2 regions of the Exiguobacterium sp. SL-10 genome follow, and region 1 is predicted to be linked to the other one. Evidence: predicted binding sites of a transcription regulator. Region 1 holds the regulator's gene; the other holds the start of a gene.
The links. Region 1 encodes NrdR, which represses ribonucleotide reductase genes. Its sites were predicted from a motif close to AACACNATATATNGTGTT; they were not measured.
Positions count from the first base shown of each region.

Region 2: the regulator NrdR is predicted to act here: its motif matches at 6,952-6,969, upstream of EVJ33_RS02670 (anaerobic ribonucleoside triphosphate reductase).

Region 1 covers NZ_SJUP01000011.1:21,065-30,443, reverse strand. Annotated here, with positions in the region: gene rplT (50S ribosomal protein L20) at 1-102, opposite strand, end outside; gene rpmI (50S ribosomal protein L35) at 131-325, opposite strand; gene infC (translation initiation factor IF-3) at 356-886, opposite strand; gene EVJ33_RS11855 (hypothetical protein) at 1,225-1,434, shown strand; gene EVJ33_RS11850 (DUF1002 domain-containing protein) at 1,488-2,351, opposite strand; gene thrS (threonine--tRNA ligase) at 2,465-4,402, opposite strand; gene dnaI (primosomal protein DnaI) at 4,715-5,629, opposite strand; gene EVJ33_RS11835 (DnaD domain protein) at 5,635-6,987, opposite strand; gene nrdR (transcriptional regulator NrdR) at 7,030-7,497, opposite strand; gene EVJ33_RS11825 (hypothetical protein) at 7,510-7,881, opposite strand; gene speD (adenosylmethionine decarboxylase) at 7,993-8,379, opposite strand; gene EVJ33_RS11815 (glyceraldehyde-3-phosphate dehydrogenase) at 8,611-9,379, opposite strand, start outside.
Region 2 covers NZ_SJUP01000001.1:517,023-526,401, forward strand. Annotated here, with positions in the region: gene EVJ33_RS02645 (YlbF/YmcA family competence regulator) at 102-533, shown strand; gene mutS (DNA mismatch repair protein MutS) at 584-3,109, shown strand; gene mutL (DNA mismatch repair endonuclease MutL) at 3,114-4,937, shown strand; gene EVJ33_RS02660 (50S ribosomal protein L25/general stress protein Ctc) at 5,101-5,742, shown strand; gene EVJ33_RS02665 (formate/nitrite transporter family protein) at 5,953-6,789, shown strand; gene EVJ33_RS02670 (anaerobic ribonucleoside triphosphate reductase) at 6,986-8,830, shown strand; gene nrdG (anaerobic ribonucleoside-triphosphate reductase activating protein) at 8,808-9,263, shown strand; gene EVJ33_RS02680 (fumarylacetoacetate hydrolase family protein) at 9,318-9,379, shown strand, end outside.

The sequences.
Region 1 (9,379 bases):
TACTTTAAATAGAATGTGTTTCGAGCCAAAATAACCTTTGGCAAGCTTGATTTGCTTTTTACGACGTTGACGAGTCGTATAACCGCCTTTTACGCGTGGCATATGGTTTCCCTCCTAAATTCTTTCTGTATTACTTCGCGATCATGTTGCGAATGCGTTTGAAGTCTCCAGCTGAGACGATAGCACCTTTACGGAGCTTACGTTTCGCTTTAGTCGATTTGTTACCAAACAAGTGACTTGTGTAAGCGTGTGAACGCTTGAGTTTACCTGATGCAGTACGTTTGAAACGTTTAGAAGCACCACGGTGCGATTTCATTTTCGGCATGAGTATTTCCTCCCCACTATGACTCGATGATTAATCTTCTTTCTTCGGAGCCAGCACTAAGAACATGCTGCGTCCTTCCATCTTCGGCTTTTGCTCAACTGTTGCCAAGTCGGCACATTCCGCCGCCAATTTTTCCATGACGCGTCGGCCGATTTCCGAGTGTGTGATGGCGCGTCCGCGGAAACGGATCGACGCTTTCACTTTGTTACCATTTTCAAGGAATTTGCGAGCGTTACGCAATTTCGTTTGGAAATCGTTTTCCTCGATTGTCGGGCTGAGGCGCACTTCTTTCAATTGGATGACCTTTTGGTTTTTACGCGCTTCTTTCTCCTTTTTCTGGAGTTCGAAACGGTATTTCCCATAGTCCATGATTTTAGCGACCGGTGGGTTAGCTTTGTCGGCGACCAAGACGAGATCGAGTTCAGCCTCTTCTGCTAAACGTAATGCTTCATTACGCGATTGCACACCGAGTTGTGCACCGTCCGCTCCAATTAAGCGAACTTCACGGGCACGAATGTTTTCGTTGATAAAGAGCTCTTTGCTAATGGTTAGCACCTCCATCGTGCGGTTGCACGAGTTTTAGATTGATAAGACAACATGGCAATAAAAAAAGCGTCGGCAGTTTCCCGCCCACACATCATTTCGGAGACAGCAGAGACCAAGGCTCGACTGCTTCACGTACATGATGGACCTGACCGAATCTGTTCGGACGAGGTGAGAAGCGGGCGCTTCTGCTTTGTTGTATTTAATCACTATGTCATCTTAACACCAATAGGATTAAGATGTCAAGAATTCGCGCATGAATAATTGGTAGCTCACACTTTTATGATGATAACAGTCATTTCGCTGTTTCGCAACACCTTTTCCAAGGGAATAAAATAAAAAAGGAGGGATGGACCGTGTCTTGGAGAAAGCAAGTGAAAGACGACCATGATTATCACGACCAAATCAAACACATCGTTCAAGAGACGATGCGCCACCATGAGGTGAGTGATGCCAAGCTCGAAGCGATTTTGACGGACTTATTAGAAGAAATGAACCGAATCACCTTGAAGATTGTCGACGACCATGAGTCCGCTCGCGACTATATCCATAAACGATGGTATTGAAAAAAGGGCGCTCGCCCTTTTTTCAATACCATTTGTCACGTGGTCAACGTCGATCAATTCGTTAATGACTTGAAGAAATTGCTGAGTGCTTCGAACAAGCGGGCGAAGAAGCCTTGGACTTCCTCGGTCTCGAGGAACGCCTGGACGTCTTGTCCGGCCCCTTGTAGCCCGTTGCTGATCGCTCCCCAGTCCAGGTTCGCTTGTTGCATGTTCTCGAACAGCGTCGTCAATTGCGTCAACTGCGAATCAGACAATTGGACGTTGTTTTGATTCAACACTTGGATGACGATGTCGCGAATCTCGATGTTCGTCTCAGGTGCCTTGTTCGCAATCTCGGCTTTGATCTCGTTCATGAGACCGGCCACATCTTCTTGACCGACTGTCTTCCCGATTTCAGACGTGACAGCCAGTTCTTCCTGCGCCAAGTCTTTCCGCTCTTCGGACAATTGGATGCCTGTCTCTTCCGCTGTCTGATCGTACGCTTTCATGATGCCCGTCAACGCCGACGTCCCGGTGACACGAATCGGAGATGTGATGTATATGTCGGCATCGGTGACACCAGCGGTCACGAGCGCATTCGCATACATATCTTCGGTGACCCACGTCACGTTTTCCGTTTTGATATCGAGTCCAGTCCCGTCAGTCAATTTGATGCGGGCTGATGAATACATACCCCCGCCGCGCTGTGCTTGTGGGATGGCATCCCCTAAGTACTTATCTTCATCGGCCGCAGTCGTGATGATCGGTTCAATTCCAGCCGGTGCCTCAACTCGTTCGAGCACCCAATCCCGTTGGCTGGCTGATAATGATTCGCCGAGTGTGACAATCGTATCATCGACGATGGCTTCTGCGTTTACTTTTGGAATCATGCTTGTCGCGACGACCGAACCGATCGTCAACGCCACTAATGGTTTCATATAATTCAAAATGAATCACTCCTTTCTTCTACCTTACGTTTCCATCATCCGTTCCGCATCCGTCTTGAGACCGAAAAAAACGACCACCCTTCCGGCGAAGGATGGTCGACCGATTAACGTGAACGGTTCGCGATTTCTTCTGTGAGGGATGCCAAGAACGCATCGAGTGTGGCCGATACTTGTTCTTGCTGTCCGTAGCGGCGGATGTTGACCGCACGCTCATCGCGCTCTTTATCACCGAGGACGAGTGTCATCGGAATCTTCTTCATCTGTGCTTCTCGGATCTTATAGCCGAGCTTCTCATCACGGAGGTCCGTTTCGACACGGACACCGCGCTTGACGAGCTCTGCCTTCACTTCTGCGACATATTCGTCGTGAACGTGCGAGACAGGAATCAATTTGACTTGAACCGGGGCGAGCCATGTCGGGAACGCTCCTTTGTACTCTTCGATCAAGTAAGCGACGAAACGTTCCATCGTCGAGACGACTCCACGGTGAAGGACAATCGGGCGATGATCTTTGCCGTCCGGTCCTGTGTACGTCAAATCGAACCGCTCAGGAAGCAAGAAGTCGAGTTGGACCGTCGACAACGTCTCCTCTTTGCCGAGCGCCGTCCGGACTTGGACGTCAAGCTTCGGTCCATAGAACGCCGCTTCCCCATCCGCTTCGAAATACGGGAGTCCGAGTTCATCCATCGTCTCTTTCAACTGACGCTGGGCTGTTTCCCAAATCGCGTCGTTGTCGAAATATTTCTCTTTATCGGCCGGGTCACGGTATGACAAGCGGAAACGATAATCCTTAATCCCGAAGTCGGCGTACACTTCTTGAATCAAGTGGACGATATCTTTGAACTCTTGTTTCATTTGTTCTGGCGTGACGAACGTGTGCCCGTCGTTCAACACCATGTAACGGACGCGTTGGAGGCCTGTGAGCGCCCCTGACATCTCGTAACGGTGCATACCGCCGAGCTCAGCGATGCGAAGCGGGAGTTCGCGGTATGAGCGCGGCTCATGTTTATAGATTGTCATGTGGTGCGGGCAGTTCATCGGACGAAGGACGAGTTCTTCGTTGTCCATCTCCATTTTCGGGAACATATCGTCTTGATAGTGATCCCAGTGCCCAGATGTTTTATAAAGATCGACCGAACCGAGGACCGGTGTATAGACGTGCTGATACCCAAGCTCGAGCTCTTTGTCGACGATATAACGTTCGACCGTACGACGAATCGAGGCACCTTTCGGGAGCCACATCGGCAAACCTTGTCCGACTTCTTGCGACACGAAGAAGAGGTCGAGTTCTTTCCCGAGCTTGCGGTGGTCACGCTCTTTCGCTTCTTCTAACAAGCGCAAGTGTTCTGCGAGCTGTTCTTTTGTCGCGAACGCCGTCCCGTAAATGCGCTGAAGCATTTTATTATCTGAGTCACCGCGCCAGTATGCACCGGCCACGCTCATCAATTTGAACACTTTCAACTTCGAAGTCGACGGGACATGCGGCCCACGGCACAAGTCGAAGAATTCGCCTTGATGGTAAATCGTGAGCGTCTCGCTCGCTGGGATGTCTTCAATCAATTCGATTTTAAGCGGGTCCCCGAGCGCTTTATAGCGTTCGAGCGCTTCGTCGCGTGACACGACCTCACGAGTGATGTCCAAGTTTTCGTCGACGATTCGTTTCATCATCTTCTCAATCTCCGGGAGATCTTCTTCGTTGATGCGGCGGTCCATCTCGATATCGTAATAGAAGCCGTTCTCGATCGTCGGTCCAATCCCAAGGTAGATGCTACCTTCTTCGCCGTATAACCGTTTGATGGCTTGGGCCATCAAGTGGGCCGACGAATGGCGCATCAAATCGATGCCGTCTTCCGAATCCGGCATAACGAGCTCGATTTTGCCGTCCTGTTCAATCGGACGACGATAATCGATCATCTCGCCATCGATTTTCGCGGCGATTGCTTTTTTACGGAGTCCCGGACTGATCGAACCCGCTACTTCTTCTGCTGTGATCCCGGCCTCAAACTCTTTGACGGCCCCATCTGGAAATGTCAATTGAATCATGTGTCAACTTCCCCTCTCTACATTTAAAAGAAAATAAAAAAAGCCCATCCCTATGAAAGGGACGAGCTTTGATTCTCGTGGTACCACCCTCGTTCCCAAGCGATCCGCTTGGCTCGAACACACGATAACGAGTGTGAATCGCCGCACGATTGACCCGTACGGTGCTCTGAGGGAGTAAGGCGATCGGCGTGTTTAGGAAGCTCTCACCAGCCTTCCCTCGCTTTGAAACCCGTTACGACGTCTCATGTCCTCTTCGATGCATCGGTTATATGCTTATTAGTATAGTCAACTCGTTCCAGAAATACAATCCCTTTACCGCCGTCGATTCTCACCTTTTAACTCGATTTGCGTCGTCGTCGTCGAGATGCGCTGCATGAGCCGCTGCGCCTTCATTTTGTTCTGTGGCGAACCGTCGATCGAGAAGTGGGTCTCGAGCTCTTCTCCGCTAAAGTTCGAGCTGTAAAGCGTCGGCAAGCGATGCATCATGCGATACTGCAAAATGATCCCGAACAGTTCATCCCGCACCCATGGACTGATCGCCTCGGCCCCGATGTCATCAATCAATAACACCGGCACGTGTTGGAATGACGTCAAAAACGAATCGAACGAGTCGGTCCGGATTTTCCGTTTCGCTTCCGAGACGAATCCCGGGGCATGGACGAGAATCGTCTCGATGTCCGCCACTTTCAGCTCATTGGCGATCGCCGCGAGCAAGTACGTCTTTCCGACGCCGAAGCTACCGTGAAGGTATAAGCCGTTCACTTTTTGACGGGTCTTCATGCCTGAGACGAACCGCATCGATTCACGGAGTGCGATTTTTCGGGCGTCATCCGACCAGTCGAACGATTCAAAGCTCGCCTCACGGACCTCTTCCGGTAAGAATAGGCTCTTGAACTTCCGGTCCATCTCTTTTTGCCGGCGTGCTTGACGGTGCTTGACCGTCTCTTCATAGCGGATGGCGATTTGTCCGAGGTCGACATAGAGCATCGGTTGATGACCCGGGATGACGGCTTGCTCGTCGATGAGTTTCTTCCCGTCCATCTGCTCCGCATATTCGCTGAGCTTCGTGAAGCCGGCCTCGATTGCCGTCTCGTCTAACTCCGGATGTGCCTTTAAAAAGGCGACGACTTCTGGATGTTCGAGGGTGCGCCGGCGAATCGATTCGTACGCTTCCCGTACTTCTTTCCGGTTCATCATTTGGGCGAGCGTTTGATTGATGCGTTCCATGTCCCTCATCCTTTCTCTTTCAATTCATTTAACAGCTTGACGAGTTCCGCATCGTCCGGGACCGATGCCTCGAGCTCTTGTTTTCGTTTTTGATCGTATGTGCGCTGTTCTTTCGCCTCGTCCTCGAGCCATTTCGGCATCTCGGTCTTATCTTTGCGTCTCGAGCCGACGGTCGTCCGCTGTTGCACATTCTCCCGCTTCTGCTGTTTCTTCTCGATGAGCGCGTCTTGCGTCGCTTCTTGTTCTAAGGCGTCCTTGGCGTTCAAATAGCCCGCCGTCTTCCAACTCGTCGCGATGCGCATGACGTAGTTCTCACTGAGCCGTGTCTGTTTCTTCACTTCGATACAGTAATAGAACAACGCGTTGATGACGCTAGGCGCGAGCCCGAGCGTATCGACGAGGTCGATGATGAGTTGCTCGTCGCTCTTCGACAGTTGCGGCGTCTTCCGTAACGTCGACACGTACTGATGCGGATGCGCCTCTTCCATGACCGTCACATCATGCAAGTCACCGATTTCTGCCTTTACTGTCACATCCGACTTCACTTTCCGATGCCGTGTCTGTTTCTTCTTCAACTGCAACACCATCTGGCGGCAACCGTCGCGCTTCTCTTGCTCGCTGAGCGGAAGATACGCCTCGTGGACGAAATACTCTTTCAACATCTCTGCCATCGTCTCTTCGTCGATTTGTGAGACATAGGCAAGCTTCGTGATCGTCTCATCGAGTTTCTTCGTGAAGAAGCCGACGGGAAAGTTCGTCAATTTTTTGACAATTTCCATGTCGAACGTATAGTTGATTTCAATTTTGGCGCGGTCGGGCTTCTCATAATTTTTTTGCGTGAACGCCATATGATTCACACCTTTGACGTCAAATACTTCATTAAAGTCTTTCGTCACCTCGATAATCCCGGCTGGCAATGGATCGATCGTGAATCGTCCCTGCAACTGTTTGAAGCGGACTTCCCCGACTTTATAGAAGAGGAAACTCGACAACAGCCCGTCATTCAAGAACGTATGGGGCGCGAGTGGGACGCGCAATTGATACACGTACTGCGTCAATCGCTCGTCCTTTGTCTTATACGTCCGGACGAGACCGATCGCCTCGAGCCGGAACAGACAATCTGTCAGCTCGTTGATTGAGTAATCGAGCATCTCACAGAGCGCGCTATGCGACATATAGTTCGATTTCATCTTCCCGGGCTTCAGCTCGCTCCAAAGCGTCTGATACATCGCGAGCGCCTTGACTCCGATGACCGGCTGATATAAATGATACAACGACTGATACGACTCGCGATCGATGAGCCCGGTGCTCATAATCAACAGTTCGTCAGTCCCGTACAGGATTCGTTCTTTTTCCATGGTTGGTCTCCCCTGAAAAAAGGCGACCAGCAGGCCGCCCGTTTAGTTGGTCGATTTTTCTTGCTTCATTAAATCTTCAAGTTCTTTAAAGAATACAGAGATATCTTTGAATTGGCGATAGACGGAGGCGAAACGGACGTATGCTACTTCATCGACCCGGGCGAGCTCATTCATGACGAGCTCACCGACTTGTTCGCTCGGAATCTCCGATTGGCCGAGTGCTCGTAGCTGCTGTTCGACTTTCGTGACGACACCTTCGAGTTGTTCGAGTGTGACCGGGCGTTTTTCACACGCCCGAATGATTCCACGAAGCACTTTCTCTCGGCTAAACTCTTCACGATTGCCGTCTTTCTTGACGATGATGAGCGGCGTCTGTTCAACCGTCTCGAATGTAGTGAATCGATAGCCGCACTCCTCGCATTCGCGGCGGCGGCGAATTGAATAGAAATCTTGTACTGGCCGGGAGTCGAGCACTCTCGTTCCGTTATGATCGCATTTAGGACAACGCATGCTCAGCCCTCCTTATCGTTCGACAGATTGATTCCCGATGGCGCGGAGCGGGAACTTCAATTGTAGCGCCTCATAATATGTGGTGACGATTTGACCGAGGTCCGGTCCGAGCATCTGATCACGGTTCAATGTGAAATCGACGGCTGTACGTCCTCCATCCACTTGAATGACGGTCGCCAATGCATCCCAACCGGTACCGTTAAATGCCACTTCGCCCCGGTCCGGATCGACACGGCGAACTGTTTGGCCTTCTGCCTGAATCCGTTCGCGGAGCCATGTGAGCACGGCACTTGGCGATGCTGCCACGTATCGTGTGCGTAACGCCTCATTTTTATGCGAATCGTCCGTCTGGACATGTGTTTGAAACTTATCCAATAATCCCATTATCCACCTCGACACCTTATTTATATAGGTTAAGCATATCAAAATTAAGCGGTTAACAAAACAATTAAAAGGGCTGACCGAAAATCGGCCAGCCTCAAAAGGTCAATCTGATTATTTGCTGATTGCAACTTGTGCTTCAGGAACACGAATCGGTCCCATTCCACGGTCAAGTTTCACATCTTCACGAACTTTCGCTTCCAAGCCTTCTGCAATGTACTGCGAGGCTGTAGCCGGATCGATTCGGTCCCCACATGTGAACACATCGACTGATGCGTAGCCATGCTCTGGGAAACTGTGAATCGTTAAGTGTGATTCTGAAATGATGACGACTCCACTTACACCGTGCGGCGCAAATTTGTGGAAAGCGACTTCGCGGACTTCAGCGCCCGAACGAAGTGCTGCATCGACGAACAAGCGCTCGATGTAGTCGATATCGTTTAATTTGTCGGGATTGCACTCCCAAAGTTCTGTAATAATGTGACGTCCCATAGTATCCATATTAGTGGATCCCCCTTTACATCAATGGTCTCAAAGTAGTTGATGATCACTCACTTTGTGCCTGAATCGCCCACAACCACGGGGGCAAGTTAGTCCTAAGAGGTCCTAACCCTTTAAGTTGCGTTTGTCAGACCAATTGAAGTTCACGAGTTAGAGTGTATCGCGTTTGGGACATCGTTACAAGACATTTGTTTGAATTCATCAAAAATATTTTTGAGTAAATATATTTTTTTAGACGTGGGTTTCTTGTTGTCCGATTTGCAAGTAGCTCGCGACCATATCCAACAAGTCGACGACACGGCACGAGTAGCCCCATTCGTTGTCGTACCAGGCGAGTACTTTGACGTGATTGCCCCCGAGCACCATCGTCGAATCAGCATCGATGATTGACGAACGCTCATCCCCGTTGAAGTCAATCGAAACGAGCGGTTCATTCGAGACGCCGAGGATGCCTGTCATCTCCCCGTGCGCCGCGCGCTCGAACGCCTGATTGACTTCATCGACCGTCACATCCCGACGCAACTCGACGACGAGGTCGACGAGTGAGACGTTCGGCGTCGGTACCCGCAGTGCCATCCCGTTCAATTTGCCTTGCAGTTCCGGCAAGACGAGCCCGATTGCTTTCGCGGCCCCTGTCGAAGTCGGTATAATGGAACTACCACAAGCACGGGCACGCCGTAAATCTTTATGCGGATTATCGATATTGTTTTGGTCATTCGTGTACGCATGTACCGTTGTCACGAGCCCCGTCTCGATCCCGAACGTCGAATCGAGTACTTTGACGACCGGACCGAGACAGTTCGTCGTACACGAAGCGTTCGAGATGACGTGATCGTGGTCCGGTAAATAATCACGATCGTTCACCCCCATGACAATCGTCCGCAGCTCACCTTTCCCTGGCGCTGTTAAAATGACTTTCTTCGCACCGGCCGTCAAATGTTTTTTTGCCCCGATATCAGAATTGAATTTCCCCGTCGCCTCGATGACGATTTCGACCCCG
Region 2 (9,379 bases), on a different contig from region 1:
AGCGATGCGGTACCGTTTGTGATAAGTTCATGGTAGAATGATGGAGAATACTTGCGTGCGTCAAGACGTACGTTCAATCATAGAGAGCAAAGGGGTTTACGATGGTGACTGATCAGACAGTGATTCAAAAAGCAAAAGAATTGGCCGACTTGTTGGCGAGCACGCCGGAAGTGGCCCGCTTCAAAGAAGCGGAAACGAAAGTGAACGAGAGCGAGCGCGTCCAAACGTTGATCAAACGAATCAAATACTTACAAAAAGAAGCCGTCAACTGCAAGCATTACGGGAAGACGGAAGCACTCGCCAAAGTCGAGTTGAAAATCGACAAGGCGATGGACGAACTCGATTCGATTCCGGTCGTCCAAGCGTTCCAAGAGACGCAAGTCGAAGTGAATGATTTACTTCAATATGTGACGGTCACACTCGCCAACTCGGTGACAGATCGTATTATCGAGTCGACGGACGGAGACGTTCTCGCCGGTAAGACAGGAAGCGGCATGGCAGCGGAGAAATCACGCGGCGGCTGCGGATACTAACAAACAGCTGGCCTTTGGTCAGCTGTTCTAATTTCTAGAGGTGAACACGAATGGAAACGATACATCAAACTCCGATGATGAAACAGTACTTCTCAATCAAGGCAGATTATCCAGATGCCTTTCTCTTTTACCGGCTCGGTGACTTTTACGAGCTATTTTTTGAAGATGCTAAAATCGTCGCCAAAGAACTCGAACTGACATTGACTGCGAAGAACGGCAAAAATGCTGAGCACCCGATTCCGATGTGCGGGGTCCCGCATCACTCTGCCGCTATCTACATTGAACAGCTGATCGAAAAAGGGTTCAACGTGGCCATCTGTGAACAGATGGAAGATCCGAAAGCGACGAAAGGGCTCGTCAAACGTGAAGTCATCCAAGTCATCACGCCGGGTACATATATGGCTGCGCTCGGTGAGAAAGAGAACCGGTATTTACTATCGGTCGTGAACGTAGCAGGCCGTTTCGGGATTGCCCGTGGCGATGTGACGACAGGTGAGTCATGGTTAACGACGTTGTCATCGCAAGAAGCTGTGTCCCGAGAAGTGGAAGGGCTTGCGCCGAGTGAGATTATTGTTGCCGACGACGAATTAAGACAACAACTCGCTCCGCTAGGCATCCCGTTGTCGGTGCAAACGGAGCGGCTAGCGAGCCCGTTGTCGAGCGGGGCAAAAGACGAGGCCCAAGTGAGCGCGTTCGAACTGCTTTTCGCGTATTTGACGCGGACGCAAAAACGTGCCCTCGACCATCTCCAACCGGCCGTCGCCTATGAAGTCGAGGCCCATATGCAACTCGATGCGAATACGGCTCGGAACTTGGAATTGTTCCGGTCGGCCCGGTCCGGTGAACGGAAAGGGTCGCTCCTCGCCCTGCTCGATGAGACGACGACGGCGATGGGCGGACGGTTGCTAAAACGTTGGCTCGAACAGCCGCTCTATACCGAGCAGGCGATTCGGGACCGGCAAGATGCGGTCGAGAACTTGGTCGATGATTTCATGCTTCGTGACCAGTTGCGTGAACAGTTGCGCCACGTCTATGATATCGAGCGTCTCGTCGCCAAAGTCGGATACGGGACAGCCAACGCCCGTGATCTCGTCCAGTTGCGGAACACACTCGAGCGTATTCCGACGGTACGTGCCTTGCTCGAAGGCGTCACCGCCTCACGTCTTCGTCAAATCGATGCCACGCTCGATACGTTCGACGACTTGGCCAGCGTGCTCCAAGCGGCGCTCGTCGAGGCCCCACCCATCTCGATTAAGGAAGGCGGTATGATTCGTGCCGGCTACTCGACCGAACTTGACGAACTGCTTGAGGCGAAAGCGAACGGAAAGACATGGATTGCCAACCTCGAACAACAAGAGCGACTCGCTACGGGTATCAAATCACTGAAAATTGGCTATAACCGTGTCTTCGGTTATTACTTGGAAGTCACGAAAGCGAACGCGCGCTTACTCGAAGAAGGTCGTTACGAACGGAAGCAGACGTTGACGAACGCTGAGCGTTATGTCACACCCGAGTTGAAAGAGAAAGAAGCGCTCATCCTTGGGGCCGAAGAGAAGAGCTGCACGCTCGAATACGATTTGTTCGTCGCCTTGCGTGACCTAGTCAAGCAAGAGACGAAACCACTCCAGCAACTGGCGCGCTCGCTCAGCGAACTTGATGTCTTGCTCGCGCTCGCTATCGTTGCCGAAAAACGGGACTACGTCCGACCCACGACGTCGACGAACGTACAAATTGACCAGGGACGCCATCCAGTAATCGAGACGGTGCTACCGCGCGGTGAATATGTCGCCAACGATTTGACGCTCGACGATACGCGGCGCATGCTGTTGATCACGGGACCGAACATGTCCGGTAAATCGACGTATATGCGCCAATTCGCCTTGATCGCCATCTTGCATCAAATCGGATCGTTCGTGCCGGCTGAAGCGGCCGAGATTCCGTTGTTCGATCGCATCTTTACCCGCATCGGTGCGGCGGATGATTTGGTGAGCGGCCAGTCGACGTTCATGGTCGAGATGACGGAGACGCGCCAAGCGGTGACGGAAGCAACAGCACACAGTCTCATCCTGCTTGACGAGATTGGGCGGGGGACGTCAACGTATGACGGGATGGCACTTGCCCAAGCCATCGTTGAGTACATCGCGTCAACTATTGGAGCGAAGACACTGTTCTCGACCCACTATCATGAACTGACCGTGCTCGAAGACACGATTCCCGCCCTTGAGAACGTACACGTCCGCGCCATCGAGCGTGACGGCCGCGTCGTCTTCCTGCATGAGGTCCATCCAGGACGAGCTGACAAATCGTACGGAATTCATGTCGCCGAACTCGCCGAACTGCCGCGTGATTTAATTGAGCGGGCGCGGACCATCTTGTCTGAACTCGAGACAGAACCGAAAACGGGGCAGCTAACTGTGAAACAGTCGGTGCCGGCTGAACCAGTGGCTCAGCTGTCGCTCTTTGAGGCGGAAGACGAGATTAAACGACAATTGCTCGCTCTCGATTTGTTAGCGATGAATCCGATCGAGGCGATGCAGGCGCTCTATGCGCTCCAACAATCCGCGAAGAAGGGGTGAGTCGATGGGAATCATTCAAGAGTTACCGGAACAACTGGCCAACCGGATCGCTGCTGGAGAGGTCGTCGAACGGCCGGCCTCGGTCGTGAAAGAACTCGTCGAGAACGCGATTGACGCCGGTGCCACGAAAATCGAAGTCGATTTGGAGGAAGCGGGCATTCGTCTCATTAAAGTCCGCGACAACGGTCACGGATTTTATGAAGAAGACGCCCCGCGTGCCTTTCTCCGCCATGCGACGAGTAAAATCCGAGACGAACATGACTTGTTCCGGATTCGTACACTCGGCTTTCGGGGAGAGGCACTCGCCTCGATCGCCTCGGTCAGCCATGTGACGCTTAAGTCACGTCGGGCCGAGGAAGACGGATTCGAGATGACACTTCAAGGGGGTGTCGTCACAGCCCAAACACCGGCTGCGACGAATGTCGGGACGGAGATTGCCGTCAGTCAATTATTCTATAATACACCGGCCCGGTTGAAATATTTAAAAACGTCGGCGACAGAACTAGCGAGCATCACGGATACGTTGAACCGGATCGCTTTGTCTCATCCGGAAGTGCGTCTTACGGCGTTCCACGAAGATAAGGAACTGCTCAGGACGAGCGGGAACGGGGACGTTAAACAAGTCATGCTCGCCATCTACGGTCGACAAGTCGCCGCTCAAATTGTCACGGCTTCGAGCAAAACGAACGACTATAGCTTGAGCGCCCATCTCGTCCGGCCGGAAGTGACGCGTTCGAACAAGCAGTACGTGACGCTCATTTTGAACGGGCGTAGCATCAAAAACTTTGCGTTGACCCAAAGTGTACTTGAAGGCTACCACACCTTGCTTCCGATCGGACGTTATCCGATTGCCGTCCTTGAGGTGAACATGGACCCGATGCTGATTGACGTGAATGTTCACCCGACGAAACGAGAAGTGCGGCTCTCGAAAGAGAAAGAGTTATGCCAATTGATTCGTGAGACGGTCCAACTGACGCTCCGGGAACAACGTTTGATCCCGTCGGTCAAACCGAAAGAACGACCGGCGCCCCGGACCGAACAAGAACGACTTGATTTCACGGTCGAACGCACCCCTGTTATGGTCGAACGCAACTCCGTCGCGGATGAACCGCCAACGTGGAACTATCCGATTCCGCGTGAACCGGTCACGTCACCGAGTCGTTGGTCGCCGACCCCGCTCATTAACGAGAAGACTGAACCGACAGCTCCAATCGTCGAATCGGAGGAAATCGAGACAGCGGGAGAGCGACTTCCACAGCTTGACGTCATCGGTCAATTGCACGCAAGTTATATCGTCTGTGGAGCCGAGGATGGGATGTATGTGATCGACCAACACGCGGCCCAGGAACGGATCAAATACGAATTGTTCTATGAACAGCTCGGTAATCCGGACAAGGAGTATCAATTGTTGTTACTGCCGCTCACGCTCGAGTTCACGCAAGAAGAGACGCTCGCCATCGAGGAAGTCTCTCCGCTCTTAAAAGAAGCAGGCCTCGAGTTGGAGCCGTTCGGCGGCAACACGTTCCTCGTCCGGGAGATCCCGACATGGTATCCGCAACACGATTTAGAAGGGACGGTCCGTGATTTGATCGAGATGGCGATTCGGGATCGCGCCATTGACATTGCCAAATATCGAGAAGACGCCTCGATTTTAATGGCGTGCAAACGATCTATCAAAGCGAACCATCCACTCAACCACGACATGATGCGACAATTGCTACACGATCTCAATCGGACGACGTCTCCATACACGTGCCCGCACGGTCGTCCGATTTTGGTGAAGTGGAGCACATATGAACTTGAAAAGCTCTTCAAACGCGTCATGTGACATGCCTGTAATCTTTTTTTAATCTCCTGTTACGTTTATGGATAGGTGCCTCTGGGAACAATATACACATGTCACTCAACACATCGAGGTTGAGAGGTGGCTTTTTCACTGCCTCACCCTCAAGATGTAGACATGATCGATAAACCAGTAGGGGGAAAAGATTATGGCAGACACGCTTAAAGTAACGAAACGAGAATTACGACCACGTTCGGTCCGGGCAAACTTACGTAAAGAAGGAAAAGTGTTAGGTGTCGTTTACGGCTACAAAGTTGAAAGCACACCGGTCGCATTCGAAGAGATGGCACTACGTAAAATTCTTCGTGAACACGGCGACAATGCTTTGATCGAACTCAATATCGATGGTAAAAAAGTGAACACGCTCGTTCACGGGACAGAAGTCGACCCGTTTACGAACGAATACAAGCACGTCGAATTTATGGCAGTGAAGATGGACGAAGCGACAGAAGTCGAAGCGGACGTCACGCTCGTCGGCGATGCAAAAGGTGCTAAAGAAGGCGGCTACTTGGCGCAGACGCTCTACAAAGTAACGGTCTCAGCGACACCAGCCAACATTCCGGAGCGCATCGAACTTGATGTTTCTGAACTCGGCATCGGTGACTCGCTCACAGTGGCCGACATTCCAGCGAACAAAGATTACGAAATCGTATCTGAAGGTGATCTTCAAATCGCATCGGTGAATGAACCGGTTGCGGTCGAAGAAGAGGAAGAAGCGACAGAAGGCGAAGCTACTGCGTCAGAACAGTCAGCTGAAGAGTCTGAAGAAGCCTCTGAAAACAAAGAATAATCGTTTTGAACGACCCTTTGCGAAGGGTCGTTTTTTTGTGGTCACAAATCCGACAAATGTAAACGATTACGATGTGAAAAATGTATCAACATATGGAAGGGACGATTGCAATTTAATCGATTCGGGCTTATATTGTTAATGATTTCACATATTTGTTCTTATTATAATGGTTTCATTCAAACAGAAAGAAGGGTTTGTGACATGGCATCAATGGAAATCCATGCACTCGAATCGTTGCGGAAAAAAGCGCAGGCTTCTTCGCAAATGATTCATTATCGACCAATGGAATACTTTTTACGGGCAATGCTCGCGGGGATCTTTATCGGATTCGCTTCAATTTTCACATTGAAAGTCGTCAACGGGATGTATTTGATCGACTCCCCGTTCACAACACTTATTGGTGGGTTCTCTTTCGGAATCGCCCTCGTCATGATCATCTACGGCGGAGCCGAGTTGTTCACAGGGAACACGATGTATTTCACGACGTCGACGTTGCGCGGCTATACGACGCTCAGCGACACGATGCTCGTCTGGTTGCTCTGTTTTGTCGGGAACGCCCTCGGCGGCATCTTGTTCGCTTTGTTGCTCGCTCCGACCGGTGTCATCCAAGAACTAGGGATGAACAACTGGTTGTTCGCGGTCGTCGAAAGCAAGATGCACCATACGACGGTCGAGATTTTCTTCCGTGCCATCTTCTGTAACTGGATGGTTTGTCTCGCCATCTTCTTACCAAAACAGATGAAAAATGAGTTCGCGCAAATCTTCTCGATGATTTTCCTCGTTGCCGTCTTCTTCGCGTCTGGTTTTGATCACGTCATCGCCAACTTCGTCTTGTTCGCGCTCACACTCGTCGTCCCACACCCTGAGGCGATCAGCTTTGCAGGCGCGATTCACAACTTGATTCCGGCTACGTTCGGGAATATCATCGGCGGCGCCTTGTTCATGGGTGCGATCTATACGTGGTTGAACGCGAAAGGATTGCGGGAAGCTCAGGAAACAGAAGAAAAGGAAGAAGTTGAATTAAAAATTGTGAAACCGGCCAAATAATGGTGAGTAGGTTTATCTCAAGGAACAGTCGAGTCCCAAACTAGGGCTCGACTGTTTTTGCGAATATCTCACAGTCAACGCTCACAATTTCGACTTCGCATTTTAACGGTGAAACGTGACATAATCTATATATAGAACATAAGAGAGTTAAAAACTCTTTTATAATCAATATATAGTGAGGTGATGCGGAGTGAATATGCTCCAGCTTTATGAAGATGTCTGTGTTCTCCCAGATCAAGATCTCGTACAAGAGAACGCCAACGTCGACGGGAAATCACCACTTGGCAAACTGGCGCGGTTATCCTCAGAAGTGTCGAAACAGTTGTCGACGTCGTACTTGTTGTCAGAGCGGTCACGTCAGGCCGTCGCGGACAATTTTTTGTATATCCATGATGCCGACTATTACGTGACAGGGTCGACGACGTGTTGTCAAATCCCGCTCGGCGAATTGCTGACGAACGGATTTCATACCGGACACGGGACGATTCGCCCGCCCCAAGACATCCGCTCGGCGATGGCACTCGCTTCAATTATCCTTCAAGCGAATCAGAATATGCAGCACGGAGGACAGGCGTTCCCGATGTTCGACGTCGATTTGGCTCCATATGTCGAAAAGACGTATGAACGTCAACTGGAGCGGCTCAAGAAGCTTCCAGTCGAATGGTCGAGCGAGCAACTCATTGAAGTCGCTGAGGCCGAAACAGTCACAGCAACGTATCAAGCCTGTGAGGCGTTCATTCATAATGCTAATTCGATGCATTCACGAGGCGGTGGACAAGTACCGTTCGTCTCGATCAACTATGGGACCGATACGAGCCGTTGGGGACGGATATTCATCCGGGAGTTGTTGCGTGCAACCGAACGGGGGCTCGGCAACGGGGAGACACCGATCTTCCCAATTCAAATCTTCAAAGTGAAAGAAGGCGTCAACTTCCATGAGGACGATCCGAACGTCGACTTGTTCCGACTCGCTTGTCGTGTGACCGGCAAACGGTTATTCCCGAACTTCTCGTTCGTCGACGCCCCGTTCAACCTGCAGTACTACGACGGGACGCACGCCTCGGAAGTCGCCTACATGGGTTGCCGGACCCGGGTGATGGGGAATCGGCATGGCGCCAAGACGTCGATTGGCAGAGGGAATTTATCGTTCTCGACCTTGAATTTGGTTAAGTTGGCACTCGTCGCTTCAGACATCCATTCATTTTATGAAACGCTCGACGTCTATGTCGACGTCGCCATCGAGCAATTGCTCGAACGGTTCGATTATCAAGCGAAGCGCCATGCCGACGAATTTCGCTTTCTTTACGCCCAGCACGTCTGGCGGGGGAGCGATACGCTCGGCCCGGAAGATGATCTTCGTGAGGTGTTGAAGCAAGGGACGCTCTCAATCGGATTCATCGGTCTCGCTGAGGCGCTGCGGGTGCTCACTGGGGGCACGCATGTCGAATCACGTGAGGCGGAACGGCTCGGCCTCGATATCGTCACGCATTTACGTAATCGGATGAAGCAGGCGTCGGAGCAGCACGATTTGAACTTTTCATTACTAGCCACTCCGGCAGAAGGGTTGTCTGGTAAATTTGTGGCAAGAGACCAACAAGCATTTGGAATCATCGAAGGGGTGACCGATCGCGCCTTTTACACGAACTCATTCCATGTACCTGTGTATCAATCGGTCTCGATTCGTGATAAGGTCCGTCTCGAAGCGCCGTACCATGCGCTCTGTGATGCGGGGCATATCACGTACGTCGAAGTCGACGGATCGCTCGCTCATAATCCGGAAGCGGTCGAAGCGATTGTCCGGCTCATGCGGACCGAAAACGTCGGCTACGGATCAATCAACCATCCCGTCGATCGGTGTGGCCGTTGCGGTCTCGAAGGCATCATCGATGAATCTTGCCCAACGTGCGGCGAGCACGAGCGGATTGAACGGATTCGTCGGATCACCGGCTATCTGGTCGGCACGATGGACCGGTGGAATTCAGCAAAACGAGAAGAAGAACGAGCGAGGGTGAAGCATCATGCGCGTCCTATCCGTACTTGACGAATCGGTCGTCGACGGGCCGGGCATTCGTTCCGTCATCTTTACGGCAGGCTGTCCCCACCGGTGCCTAGGGTGTCACAATCCAGAATCGTGGAATCCACGCGGAGGTCAAGACGTCTCGGTCGAGGACTTGCTTGGTCGAGTCGAACAGTCCGGCTGGGGCGGAGTGACGATTTCAGGCGGAGAACCGTTTCTGCAGCCGAAAGAACTGGCCCGGCTCGTCAACGGGTGTAAAGAGCTACAGAAAAATGTCTGGGTGTATACTGGTTATACGTTCGAACAGTTACAAGCCATGGAAGACGAGCATATCTCGAGCGTGCTCGACCGTGCCGATGTGCTCGTCGACGGTCGCTTCGAACAGCCGCTCATGGACCGGTCGCTCCGATTTCGGGGGTCGAGCAATCAGCGAATTATATTCTTGAACAAAGCGTAATCGGGGCCGTCGCGCCCTGATTTTTTGTATACTAGCAAAAAAGGGGGAATTTTGATGAAATGGTGTAGTTTTCAAGTTGAAGGAGAGCAAAGGGTCGGTGTCGTAGCTGGGGAGTT